Regions from separate parts of the Kitasatospora cineracea genome, predicted to be linked through region 2. Evidence: riboswitches for the same ligand, from Rfam matches in the RefSeq annotation. Region 2 holds a riboswitch; the other holds the start of a gene.

Region 1 (4,542 bases), on a different contig from region 2:
AACGATGGCAGGACAGCGCAGGCGACGGGCCGGGCGCCCGGGTGCGGGGCTGGTGGCAGGCGTGCTGGTGGTGGCCGGTGCGGGCTGGGCGGTCCAGCAGCAGGCGGTGGCGGCGGGCGGGTGCCGGGTGGACTACACGGTCGTCAACGCCTGGCAGGGCGGTTTCGGGGCGGACGTGAAGGTCACCAACCTCGGTGCGGCCGTGACGAGTTGGACGCTGCAGTGGTCGTTCGGCAACGGCGAGCAGGTCACCCAGGCGTGGAACGCGGACGTGACCGCGGGCAGTACGCAGGTCACCGCGAAGAGCCTGGACTACAACGGCTCGGTGGCGTCCGGCGCCACCGTGGGGTTCGGGTTCAACGGCTCGGTGCCGGGCGCGGCCGCAGTGCCCTCCTCGTTCACCTTCAACGGGACGGTGTGCACCGGGAGTCCGACCGCCACCCCGTCACCGGGCAGCTCCCCGTCGGGGACGCCCGCCGGGCAGGGGCGGCAGGTGGAGAAGCTGGACCGCGGGCTGGTCTCGGTGCGCAGCGGGACGGCGAACCTGGTGTCCTGGCGCTGGCTGGCCACCGACCCGGACGACGTGGCGTTCAACGTGTACCGGGACGGCGCCAGGGTGAACGCCGCACCGCTGGCCACCGCGACGGACTACCTGGACGCCGGCGCGCCGGCCGGGGCCTCGTACACGGTGCGGGCGGTGGTGGGCGGGGTCGAGCAGGCCGCCTCGCCGGCCTCGGTCGGCTTCGCGGACGGCTACCGGGACGTGCCGATCACGCCGCCGCCCGGCGGGTCGAACGCGAGCGGCTCCTACACGTACGAGGCGAACGACGCGAGCGTGGGCGACCTCGACGGGGACGGGCAGTACGAGTTCGTGCTGAAGTGGAACCCGACCGACGCCAAGGACAACTCGCAGTCGGGCTACACCGGCGACACCTACCTGGACGCGTACGAGCTGGACGGCACCCGGCTGTGGCGGATCGACCTGGGGCGCAACATCCGCTCGGGCGCGCACTACACGCAGTTCCAGGTGTACGACTACGACGGCGACGGGCGGGCCGAGGTCGCCGTGAAGACCGCGGACGGCACGGTGGACGGCGCCGGGCGGACCATCGGCAGCGCCACCGCCGACCACCGCAACTCCAGCGGGTACGTGCTGTCCGGGCCGGAGTTCCTGACGGTCTTCGACGGGCGCAGCGGCGCCGCGCTGCAGACGGTGGACTACGACCCGCCGCGCGGCACCGTCTCGGCCTGGGGCGACTCGTACGGCAACCGGGTGGACCGGTTCCTGGCCGGGACGGCGTACCTGGACGGCTCGCGCCCGTCGCTGGTGACGGCCCGCGGCTACTACACCCGCACCGTGATCACGGCCTGGGACTGGCGCGGCGGCAAGCTCACCGAGCGGTGGAGGTTCGACACCGACGCCTCCGGCAACGGCGCCTACGCGGGCCAGGGCGACCACCAGTTGGCGGTCGCGGACGTGGACGGCGACGGGCGGGACGAGATCGTCTACGGGGCGATGGCCGTGGACGACGACGGGCACGGGCTGTGGAACACCGGGCAGGGGCACGGCGACGCGATGCACGTCGGCGACCTCGACCCGAGCCGCCCGGGCTTGGAGGAGTTCAAGGTCGACGAGACCACCACCAAGTACTCGGCCTGGTTCGCCGACGCCCGGACCGGCCGGATCCTGTGGCACCAGCCCGACTGCGGCTGCGACAACGGGCGCGGCGTCTCCGACGACGTGTACGCGGGCAGCCCGGGCGCCGAGTCCTGGTCGTCCGGGGTCAGCGGGCTCTACAGCGCCCAGGGGCAGGACGTCGGGCGCAAGCCGGGTTCGGCCAACTTCACGCTCTGGTGGGACGGCGACCCGGTGCGCGAACTGCTCGACGGCACCCACGTCGACAAGTACGGCACCGCGGCCGACACCCGGCTGCTGACCGCCTCGGGCGTGCACGCGAACAACGGCACCAAGGCCACCCCGTCGCTGTCCGCCGACCTGTTCGGCGACTGGCGCGAGGAGGTGGTGTGGCCCACCACCGACAACCGGGCGCTGCGGATCTACTCCACCCCCGTGCCGACCCCGCTGCGGATCACCACGCTGATGCACGACGTGCAGTACCGGGAGGCCGTCGCCTGGCAGAACACCGCCTACAACCAGCCGCCGCACCCGGGTTTCTTCCTCGGCGACGGCATGCCGACCGCGCCGCGGCCCGTCGTGCACACGCCCTGACCTGGCACCTCGCCCCTCGGCGGCCCCGGTGGCCGTATGTGACCAACCCCTCCACCCGCTCGGTTGACTGCCTCGAACCGGGCGTGGTGGGATCTTCGGGCCAAACGGAGGCAAGCAGAGGAAGCCGGTGCGAGTCCGGCGCGGTCCCGCCACTGTGACCGGACCACCCCGCGCGGGGGTGACCGGAAGTCAGGAGACTCTGGCCCCCGTTCCGTCGATCCAGGGCGCGGACCCTGAGTGAGGACACGACGCCATGGGGGCTGCCCCGTACCTGGTGGGCGCGGCCGCGGGATACCTCGCGGACGCCCGGCTCGGAGACCCCCGGCGCGGACACCCCGTCGCCCTGTTCGGCACCGCCGCGGCCCGGCTGGAGCGCCGCCTGTGGCGCGACCACCGCGGGGCCGGGGCGCTGCACACCGCGCTCGCCGTCGGCACGGTCGCGGCCGGGGCGGCGCTGGCCGTCCGGGCCGTCCGGCGCTCCCCCGTCGCGGCCGGGGCGCTGGCCGCCGGGGCCGCCTTCACCGTGCTGGGCGGGACGTCGCTGACCCGGGAGGCCACCGCGATCGGGCGTTCGCTGGCGGACGGCGACCTGGCCGCCGCGCGCGAGCGGCTGCCGCACCTGTGCGGGCGCGACCCGTCGGGCCTGGACGAGCAGCAGGTGGCCCGGGCGGTGGTCGAGTCGGTCGCCGAGAACACCGCCGACGCGGTGGTCAACGCCCTGGTCTGGGGCGGCGTCGCGGGCGTGCCCGGGCTGCTGGCGTTCCGGGCCGTCAACACGCTGGACGCCATGGTCGGGCACAGGTCGGCCCGCTACCGGCGCTTCGGCTGGGCCGCGGCCCGGCTCGACGACGTCGCCGGGTGGCCGGGGGCGCGGCTGACCGCGCTGCTGGCCGTCGCCGCGTCCGGCGCGCCCGGGCGGGCCTGGCGGGTCTGGCGGCGGGACGGCTCCGCGCACCCGAGCCCCAACGCGGGCCAGGCGGAGGCCGCGTTCGCGGGGGCGCTGGGCGTGCAGCTGGGCGGCACCCTGCGGTACGGCGAACGGGTCGAGCACCGGCCGGTGCTGGGCGCGGGCCTGCCGCCGGTCGGCACGGCCGACATCGAACGGGCCTGCCGCCTCTCGCGCCGGGTCGGCGCGCTCGCGCTGGCGGCCACGCTGGCCCTGCGGGCACTGGGCGGACGGCGGCGCAGGTGACCCCGCCGCGGTGCGGGCTGATGGTGCGACTGACATTGCCGGCACGGGACTTCGGCATGCCGCCGTCCGCCGCGTGCGGTTCCGCGAGCCCCGGTCGGGGCGTCTCGAAAGGAGTTCGCCGGTGAACGGCGCGCTGCTGGTGGCCGGTACGACCTCGGACGCCGGGAAGAGTGTGGTGACGGCGGGGATCTGCCGCTGGCTGGCCCGGCAGGGGGTGCGGGTGGCGCCGTTCAAGGCGCAGAACATGTCGCTGAACTCGTTCGTGACGGTCGACGGGGCGGAGATCGGGCGGGCGCAGGCGATGCAGGCGCAGGCCGCGGGGGTGGCGCCGGAGGCGGCGATGAACCCGGTGCTGCTGAAGCCGGGCGCGGACGGGCGCAGCCAGGTGGTGCTGCTGGGGCGGGCGGTCGCGGAGGTCGGGGCGCTGGACTACCGGGAGCGCAAACCGGTGCTGCTGGAGCGGGCGCTGGAGTGCCTGGCGGACCTGCGCGGGCGCTTCGACGTGGTGGTGTGCGAGGGCGCGGGCTCCCCGGCGGAGATCAACCTGCGGGACCGGGACATCGCCAACATGGGCCTGGCCTCGGCGGCCCGGCTGCCGGTGGTGGTGGTCGGGGACATCGACCGCGGCGGGGTGTTCGCGTCGATGTTCGGGACGCTGGCGCTGCTGTCGCCGGACGACCAGGCGCTGATCGCCGGGTGGTTCGTCAACAAGTTCCGCGGTGACGCCCGGCTGCTGGCGCCGGGCCTGGAGATGCTGCGGCAGCTGACGGGGCGTCCGGTGCTGGGGACGTTCCCGATGCTGCCGGGCCTGTGGCTGGACGCGGAGGACTCGCTCGGCCTGGCGTCGGTGGCGTCCCGTCCGGCGGCGGGCGGGCCGGTGGGGGCTCAGGTGCTGCGGGTCGCGGTGGTGCGCTTCCCCGGCTGTCGAACTTCACCGACGTGGACGCGCTGGCCCAGGAGCCGGGCGTGCTGGTGCGCTGGGCGACCCGCCCCGAGGAGCTGGCGGACGCCGACCTGGTGGTGCTGCCCGGCACCCGGGCCACCGTCGCGGACCTGGCCTGGCTGCGCGCGCAGGGCCTGGCCGGGCCGCTGGCGGCGCGGGTCGCGGCGGGGCTGCCGG
Region 2 (4,542 bases):
AGCGCGCCGGCCTGGCCAAGAGCACCTTCTTCCGGCACTTCGCCGACAAGCGCGAGGTGCTCTCCGGCGGCGACGCCCTGGTCCGCCTGCTCACCGACGCGGTCGCCGCCACCCCGCCCGGGGCGGGCCCGCGGCAGGCCGTCGAGGCCGCGCTGGCCGCCGCCGGGGAGCGCGCCTTCACCGCCGAGCGCCACGGGGCCGTCCGCGAGCGCCAGCAGGTGGTCGCCGCCAACCCGGAGCTGACCGAGCGCGAGCTGCTCAAGCGCGAGGCCCTCGCCACCGCCCTCACCGCCGCGCTGCGCGAGCGCGGCACCCCCGACCCGGCCGCCGGCCTCACCGCCGAGCTCGCCCTGCTCGCCCTGCGCGCCGCCCTCGCCGCCTGGACCGCCCGCCCCGGCCAGGACTTCACCGCCCTGGCGCTGGCCGAGCTGGCCGCCCTGTGCGAAGCCGCCGCCGCCCTCTGAGGCGGCGGCCCGGGCTGTCCGAGCGGCCTGGGAGAATGGACTCCTCGCCACCACCACGACCGAGGAGTTGACCGCCGGTGCCCGAGGGGCATGTGATCCACCGCCTGGCCAGGGAGAACGACGAGCTGTTCGGAGGGCGCCCGGTGCGGGTGTCCAGCCCGCAGGGGCGCTTCGCGGAGGGGGCCGCGCTGATCGACGGGCGGGTGCTCGACGAGGCGGAGGCGCACGGCAAGCACCTGTTCCTGGGCTTCGGCGAGCACTGGCTGCACGTGCACCTGGGGCTGTACGGGAAGTACGACTTCGGGGCGGGCGAGGCCCCGGCGCCGGTCGGCCAGGTCCGGCTGCGGATGGTGAACGACAGCGGCTACGCCGACCTGCGCGGCCCGACCGCCTGCGAGCTGCTCACCCCCGCCGAGAAGGCGGCCGTCCACCGCCGCCTGGGCCCCGACCCGCTGCGCCCCGGCGAGGCGGGCGACGCGGCCTGGCAGCGGATCTCCCGCAGCGGCAGCACGGTCGCCGCGCTGCTGATGGACCAGAAGGTGCTGGCCGGCGTCGGCAACGTGTACCGCGCCGAGGTGCTGTTCCGGCTCGGCATCAGCCCGCACCGGGCCGGCCGCGAGCTGTCCCGCGCCGAGTGGGACGCGATCTGGGCGGACCTGGTGGCCCTGATGCACGACGGCGTGGCCGCCGGCCGGATCGACACCGTCCGCCCCGAGCACACCCCGGAGGCGATGGGCCGCCCGCCGCGGGTGGACGACCACGGCGGCGAGGTGTACGTCTACCGGCGGCACGACCAGCCCTGCCTGGTCTGCGGGACCCCGGTCCGCACCGAGGAGTTGGCGGCCCGGAACCTGTTCTGGTGCCCGCGCTGCCAGCAGTCCTGACGCACCGTCACCACGGCAAGCCTTGACGCAAGGTTGACCCGGTCTTGGGCGAGGGCCCGGAACGGCGCTCCTATTGTCGGGGCCATGCCCGCTCTCCCGTTCCAGGGGCCGCGCCCCACCCCGGCGCTCCCGGTCCTGCCGTACCGCAAGCCCACCCGGGGCCGTGACTACTGGGTGCTGGACGACGTCCTCCCGGACCCGGACGCGGTGCGCGCCCGGCACCTGGCGCGCACCGACTGGGACGAGGGCTACCCGCACCGGCCGGAGTCCTGGCCGGGCCTGCGGGCGATGCCCGGGCTGGAGCCGGAGGAGCTGGCACAGGTCGAGAAGCTGGTCCGGGAGGCCACCGGCGCGGAGCGGATCTGGGCGCTGGGCGAGGCCGAGGGCGGCACCTTCAACCACAACTGCGTGCAGGTGGTGGGCGCGGGGGAGTGCGAGCCGCGCCCGCACACCGACTCGCGCTCGCTGTGCCGCTACGCCGCCGTGCTCTACCTCAACCCGGCCGTCCCCAAGCGCTGCGGCACCAGCTTCTACCGGCAGAGCCTGCCCGGCGGCCGGCTCGGCGGCAACAGCGTGGTCGCCCCGCACAACAACCTGGTGGACGCCCTCGGCACCCGCTTCGTCCCGCCGGACTCCTTCACCGAGGACCTGGCCGTCCCGCACCGCTACAACCGGCTGCTGCTCTACACCGCCAACCTGATCCACACCGCGACCGAGTACCACGGGGCGGTGCTGGCGGAGAAGCGGATGACCTGCGTCTTCTTCTGGATGGCCTGACCTCCCGTCAGCGCGGCCCTGACCAGGCGTGATCTACGCCACCGGACCGGACGCGCCCTTGCCGCCGCGCCCGCGCCGGGCCTACGGTGGGCGGGCCGTGGTGTTCGGGAAGCCGGTGCACTGCGACCGTCACGAGAGTGTTCGGTCGCAGGAGTCCGGAGCGGCCCTCGCCACTGTGATCGGGGAGTCGTCGGCTCCCACCCCGTGCCACTGGCCGCTCGCGGTCGGGAAGGCCGGGAGCCGGCGCGCAACACCCCGTCAGCCAGGAGACCGGCCACGGCATCTCACGAAGTGATCCACGAGGTGCTGGAGCGTGAACGCGGATGACCGCGCCCGAATCGACCCTGCCCGGGGACAATCCCGGCTCCCCCCTTCCCGCCTTCCGCTGGCGGCGCGAGGACACCCTGCGCACGGCCGGGTTGATGGCGGTGATCCTGGCCATGCACGTGGCGGCGTTCGGGACGCTGCTGTTCCTGGTCGCGCCGCACCACTACGCCGTCGGCACCCAGGTGTTCGGCGTCGGCCTGGGCCTCACCGCGTACACCCTGGGCATGCGGCACGCCTTCGACGCCGACCACATCGCGGTGATCGACAACACCACCCGCAAGCTGATGGCGGACGGCCGCCGCCCGGTCTCGGTGGGCTTCTGGTTCGCCCTCGGCCACTCCTCGATGGTGGTGCTGATGGCCGGCCTGGTGGCCGGGGGCGCGGCGCTGGCGGGCACCCTGATGGACGAGGACTCCACCACCCACCGGGTGCTGGGCACCATCGGCACCACCGCGTCCGGCGCCTTCCTCTACCTGATCGCGGCGCTCAACCTGGTCGCCCTGCTGGGCATCTGGCGGGTGTTCCGGGCGATGCGGGAGGGCCAGTACGACGAGGCCGAGCTGGAGAAGCACCTGGCGGCCCGGGGCTTCCTGGCCCGGCTGCTGAACCGGGCCACCCGCTCGATCAGCCGCCCCGGCCAGATGTTCCCGGTCGGCATGGTGCTCGGCCTGGGCTTCGACACCGCCACCGAGGTCACCCTGATGGTGATGGCGGGCTCCGGCGCGGCCTCCGGCCTGCCCTGGTACGCGGTGGTCTGCCTGCCGCTGCTGTTCGCCGCCGGGATGAGCCTGTTCGACACGCTGGACGGCACGTTCATGAACTTCGCCTACCAGTGGGCGTTCTCCAACCCGGTCCGCAAGGTCTACTACAACCTGACCATCACGGGGCTGTCGATCGCGGTGGCCTTCGTGATCGGGACCATCGAACTGGTCGCCGTGCTGCACGACAAGTTCGACCTGGCCGACCCGGTCACCGGCTGGATCGCCGGCCTCAGCCTGGACAACGTGGGCTTCGTGATCGTCGGCCTGTTCGTGGTGGTCTGGGCCGCCGCGATCGGCTACTGGCGGATCGCCAAGCGCTCCCGGACGTTCGCGCAGGCGTCCTGACGGCGCGTCAACCGGTGGCCAGGATCAGCGTCCCGGCCACCGCGAGGCCCGCACCGAGCACCTGCACCCGCAGCAGCCGCTCCTTCAGCAGGCCGCGCGCCATCAGCGCGGTGACCACCGGATAGAGCGAGGCCAGCACGGCCGCCACCGCCACCGACCCCGGGGAGGAGGCGGCCGCGTACAGGCCGTTCGCGGCCACGTCGGCGACCCCGACGGCGGTCAGCGCGGGCAACTCGCGCAGGCCCGCCCGCAGTTCGAGCGACTGCCGGCGGGCCTGCGCGGCCAGCATCCCGGCGCCGACCACCGCGTTGGTCAACCGCTGCACGCACAGCGTCAGCAGCAGCGCGCCGCCCGCCCCGGCGTGCGCGACCAGCGCCAGCACCGCGCCGAAGGCGAACGCGGCGCCCAGCGTCAGCACCAGCACCCGCCGCCCCACCGCGGGCCCGCCGCGCTGCGGACCGCCCGCCAGCGCGACCCCGGCGACCGCCACCGCGATCCCCAACCCCTGGACGGCGCCCGGCCGTTCGCCGAGGAACAGGCCCACCCCGATCGGCACCAGCACGCCGACGGTGGCCAGCGGCGACACCACACCCATCGGCCCGAGCGCCAGCGCCCGGTAGAACGCCAGCAGCGCGAACGGGCCGATCGCGCCCGCCAGCACCGCGTACCAGAGGGCCGGCCCGGCCCCGCCCCACCCGCCGGTGGCGGTCACCGCCACCGCGAGCACCGCGGCGGCGGCCGTCTGCGAGAGCACCACCACCGTCAGCGCGGGCAGCCGCCGGGTGATCGCCCCGCCCCCGTAGTCGGCGACGCCCCACAGCAGGCTGGCGAGCAGTGCGAAGGCGGCGCTCACGGGGCGGCGGCGCAGGAAGCGGACAGCATGGTGGACCTCGCAGTACAGTCGGTGGATCTGTCGATGCCGCCGCAGCATAGTTCAACCCACTGCACTGACCCAACCAGAATATTGGACTGCCCGTGCCGGAC

Evidence for each region. Region 2 has a riboswitch for cobalamin ahead of nicT (Nickel transporter NicT). Riboswitches for the same ligand answer to the same signal wherever they lie in the genome.
Region 1: another riboswitch for cobalamin. It lies ahead of EDD39_RS32415 (cobalamin biosynthesis protein); the one in region 2 lies ahead of nicT (Nickel transporter NicT).

The regions. Positions count from the first base shown of each region.
Region 1 is NZ_RJVJ01000002.1:1,392,995-1,397,536, forward strand. Features, by position in the region: gene EDD39_RS32410 (rhamnogalacturonan lyase family protein) at 5-2,230, shown strand; cobalamin riboswitch at 2,322-2,452, shown strand; gene EDD39_RS32415 (cobalamin biosynthesis protein) at 2,484-3,422, shown strand; partial or broken gene EDD39_RS32420 (cobyric acid synthase) at 3,544-4,542, shown strand, end outside.
Region 2 is NZ_RJVJ01000001.1:4,114,882-4,119,423, forward strand. Features, by position in the region: gene EDD39_RS42100 (TetR/AcrR family transcriptional regulator) at 1-464, shown strand, start outside; gene EDD39_RS18730 (Fpg/Nei family DNA glycosylase) at 542-1,348, shown strand; gene EDD39_RS18735 (DUF6445 family protein) at 1,433-2,125, shown strand; cobalamin riboswitch at 2,207-2,418, shown strand; gene nicT (Nickel transporter NicT) at 2,449-3,558, shown strand; gene EDD39_RS18745 (DMT family transporter) at 3,566-4,411, opposite strand; gene EDD39_RS18750 (helix-turn-helix domain-containing protein) at 4,534-4,542, shown strand, end outside.